2 regions of the Colwellia sp. MB02u-10 genome follow, and region 2 is predicted to be linked to the other one. Evidence: riboswitches for the same ligand, from Rfam matches in the RefSeq annotation. Region 2 holds a riboswitch; the other holds the start of a gene.
The links. A riboswitch is a leader RNA that binds a small molecule or an ion and turns the genes downstream of it on or off. The one in region 2 is predicted to bind cobalamin.

Region 1 (2,211 bases), on a different contig from region 2:
TACTTTAGCGTTATTGTCTGATTCAGAACAAGCCAGAATCAAAGGCTTTATTATCAACCGGTTTCGCGGTGATATAAGCCTACTTGAATCTGGCTTAGATTGGCTTGAACAGCGCACAGGTAAACCCGTGTTAGGGGTTTTACCTTATTTACATGACTTAGCGTTAGACGCCGAAGATGCCGTCGCGCTTGATAATAAAGTCACGCAAGCAAAAGTGAAAATTTTTGTGCCCTTGTTGCCACATATGAGCAATCATACCGACTTTGATCCGCTGCGCTTACAACCGAATATCGACTTACAATACATTAGAATAGGTCAGTCGTTACAAGGGGCTGATTTAATTATTTTACCGGGCAGTAAAAATGTTATTGCTGATTTAAGGTTTTTAAAGCAACAGGGTTGGCAGCAAGAAATTGAGCAGCACTTACGTTATGGTGGAAAATTGCTCGGTATTTGTGGTGGTTATCAAATGTTAGGTAAGCAAATTTTTGACCCTGAACATATTGAATCGCACGTTGAAGAGATTTCTGGCTTAGGATTATTAGACTTCACAACGAGCTTAACGCAAGACAAAACTTTAAGCCAAGTATCGGCAACCATGAGGCTTAATGGTGAAACCTGTCAGTTACGCGGTTATGAAATACATTGTGGTGTTTCTACTGGCCCAGCGTTAAACGCGCCACTACTTAACATTCATTATGATGAGCCAAGAAATAAAGCACAGAACATGCCTGAGGGCTGTATTTCCAATGACGGACAAATTATTGCTACCTATCTGCATGGCTTTTTTGATTGTCCAGAGCCTACCCAACTCGTGCTGAATTGGCTGGGTATAAAAGATACAGCACAAGCCATGGTTGATATTAATCAACATCGAGAAATACAACTTGAGCGATTAGCTGATGTTTGTCAGCAGCACTTAGCTATGGATAAAATTTACGATATTATTAATCAAGGTGTCGATACGCCGAGTAATAAGTTATCAACTCAGTAAGACGAAAGAATTTAAACAAGCGACAGTAACTGAACACTTTAGTGACTGTTTTACATAGTAAGTTCGAGGGAAGAAAATGAAATTTTTTCACTGCCCCCGCAACGGTAATCATAGTGTTAAGCGTTTTATTTATATAAAGATATATTGATAGAAAGTTTGACCATGTTAGTCCGAGCACTTTAACTTGCATAATTAAACTGCGCTTAAGCGCGGTAATACAAATGGTGCGGAGGGCATCGTTAATGAGGTCATATGAACATTAAACAAAACAATTTTTTCAAAAAATCACTATTATCACTTGCCGTTATCAGTGCTATGTCAACAGCTTTTGTTGCTTCAGCAAGCACCGAAAGTAAGGCAAAAGATATTGAAGTATTAACGGTAACTGCAACCCGTACACACCTAAATATTGACGATGCGCTGACTAGCCAAGTAGTTATTACACGTGCAGATATTGAGCTAGCTAACCCCATTTCATTATTAGATTTATTATCTACAGTACCCAGTATTGATATTGCCACTAATGGCGGTAGAGGGCAAAACGCCTCAATTTTTATGCGTGGCACCAACTCAGATCATACCTTAGTACTGATTGATGGTGTGCGAGTGAGTTCTGCTACATCGGGCGGCACAAATTTAAATACCATTTCGCCAGAGATGATCGAGCGTATCGAAATCGTGCAAGGCCCACGTGCAGCATTGTGGGGCTCAGACGCTATTGGCGGTGTTATTCAAATATTTACTCGTCAGTTATCAGCGGGAGAGTTGTTTGCCGGTGCTAGTTTTGGTACTGACAACTATCAAAAGTATAAAGCTGGCGCAGGTATTAGCCATGGTGACGGCCAAACGACTATCACCGTCAGTAAAGAAGAAAGTGATGGTTATGATGTTCAAGAAGGCACTGAAACTGATGACGACGGTTACGACTTTACCTCGGTAGCGATTAGAGGTCAGCAAAAAATTACGGAAGATTTTTCAGTAGAGTGGTTGTTATCAAGTGATAGCGGCGACAATGAATATGATGGTTATTATAATGGCTCTGACTTTAATAATCATGCGTGGTTAGTTCGCGGCAATTATGCCAGCAGTATTAAAGGTGTAAATAACAATACCGTTTTTTCTGTTGGCCAAAGTCGTGACAGTATCGACAGCTTAAGTAATGGCCTTTCACAAGGGATTTTTGAAACCCGTCGCAATCAATACTCGATTGTTAATAA
Region 2 (2,211 bases):
GGCCCAGTTGGTTTAACAGCCGATTGATGAGCCATCATAGTATCAGCTGCGGGATAGAAATAAACTCTAGGTACGCCACAATGTTGTGCGTCATCTCGATAACAGGGTAAACCAAAAACTTTTGTTAACAGCTCAGGCTTTAGCACTTGATCAACACTATTGTCGCTGACTAAGTTGCCTTTATCTAATAGCAGCAAACGATTACAGTAATGTGCTGCTAGATTGAGATCATGTATGGTCATAATAACGGTAATATTTAACGCTTTTACTAGTTGTAATATTTGATGTTGGTAGAAAATATCTAAGTGATTAGTAGGTTCATCTAAGACCAATATTTTTGCTTTTTGTACTAGGGCTTTAGCAATTAATACCCGTTGTTGTTCGCCGCCAGATAAGGTGTTAAAAAATTTTGCTTGGCTGCTAGCTAAACCCACTTTTTCTAACGCGAGCATAATATCTTTTTTATCTACGTCATTATCACGAGCAAAGAGGCTTTTATAGGGCAGTAGGCCCATTCTAACCACATCATAAACATTTAAATCAAATATGGGGGGCGAGTTTTGTACCACTAAAGCAAATGTTTGTGCTAATTCATGTGGTTTGTAGTCGCTGATTTTTTTATTTTTTAGCTTAATGCCGCCTTGCCAATTTTTGTATTGGTTTAGTATGCACTTAAGCAGTGAGGTTTTGCCGGCACCATTAGGCCCGATAATGCCAATAATATCGCCGTGGGCAACATCAAATGAAATATTATTGAGAATACTTTGTTTATCAACAGCCCAAGATACTGACTCAACACTGAGTAATTTTGCCATTAAAGCCAGCCTAGCTTAGTGCTAATTACGTTTGGTATGCGTTGGATAATAACTAAGAAGTATATTTTCATTGCGGCCTAGAGGTTAATTCAAAAGCTTATGTTGCATAATAAAACTAACTACAGCGCAGAAAATAGGATACGAATGCCTTAAAGACAGTGTAACTTACGTGTATTCCCGCACGGTGTTAACATGATTAGCTTGGTACAATAGGTTGATACTAGGTGTCCTGACTTATAACTTTTTATTAAAAGCTATTTACAGTTGCGGGTACAGTCACGGAATTTAACCGTGTTCCCTATCAATTAGCCAAAACAATAAAAAAGCATCTGGCTAAAGGTATCGATTATTAGGCAAGAGATTTTACGGCTTAGCATGCTGCTTTACAATAAAAACCGTCATTTGACGCGCTATAAGCGGCGTAAAAAAAAGGAGCTAATGCTCCTTTTTTATTTTGACACTGTATTTTGACAATTTTTTTTACGCGTTAATTAGACCTAAGGTAATTTTTCTTATGTCATCAGTAAAGCCAATATTACCAAATTTTAACGCGCTTCTCAGGGGCGATATACATAGCGTCACCTGCTTTAACGTCAAAGGCGCTATAAAACTCAGGCATATTTGATAATGCACCTAGCGCACGGAACTCACCTGGCGAATGTGGGTCTGTCGCTACGCGATTTCTTAATGACTTTTCAACCATTTTTCCACGCCATATTTGTGCAAAGCCCATAAAGAAGCGTTGGTCGCCGGTTAAGCCGTCAATCACTGGGGCTTCTTTACCATTTAATGAAGCTTTATAAGCTTTATAAGCGATATTAACTCCGGATAAATCACCAATGTTTTCGCCTAAGGTTAGTTCGCCATTAACCTTTAAGTCATCAAATACCTCATAGTTGCTATACTGTGCCACTAAGTTATCCGCGCGCATGGTAAAGGCCGCTAAATCTTCATCAGTCCACCAGTTACGCATGTTGCCTTTACTATCGTATTTGCTACCTTGGTCGTCAAAGCCGTGGCCCATTTCATGACCAATAACGGCGCCAATGCCACCGTAGTTTACCGCATCGTCTGCCGCTAAATTAAAAAATGGTGGCTGTAAAATAGCCGCTGGAAAGACAATTTCGTTTTTAGTTGGGTTGTAATAAGCATTAACGGTTTGAGGTGTCATCGCCCATTCTTGTCGGTCAATTGGACCACCAAGCTTAGCCAGTTCTTTTTGGTGAGCAAGCGTACCAGAGCGTATTGTATTGCCGACTAAATCGTCACTTTTAATGCTTAGTGCTGTGTAATCTTCCCACTTATCTGGGTAGCCTATTTTAGGATCAAAGCTGGCGAGTTTTATACGTGCTGATTTTTTAGTCGCCTCTGACATCCAGTCTAGTTCGTCTATGCT

Region 1: it holds a riboswitch for cobalamin, as region 2 does, so the genes downstream of both, H4J59_RS14330 (TonB-dependent receptor domain-containing protein) here and H4J59_RS13465 (ABC transporter ATP-binding protein) in region 2, are expected to answer to the same signal.

What each region holds. Positions count from the first base shown of each region.
Region 1 covers NZ_JACGVK010000132.1:205,282-207,492, reverse strand. Annotated here, with positions in the region: gene H4J59_RS14335 (cobyric acid synthase) at 1-994, shown strand, start outside; cobalamin riboswitch at 1,019-1,195, shown strand; gene H4J59_RS14330 (TonB-dependent receptor domain-containing protein) at 1,247-2,211, shown strand, end outside.
Region 2 covers NZ_JACGVK010000131.1:69,824-72,034, reverse strand. Annotated here, with positions in the region: gene H4J59_RS13465 (ABC transporter ATP-binding protein) at 1-815, opposite strand, end outside; cobalamin riboswitch at 1,017-1,160, opposite strand; gene H4J59_RS13460 (M13 family metallopeptidase) at 1,351-2,211, opposite strand, start outside.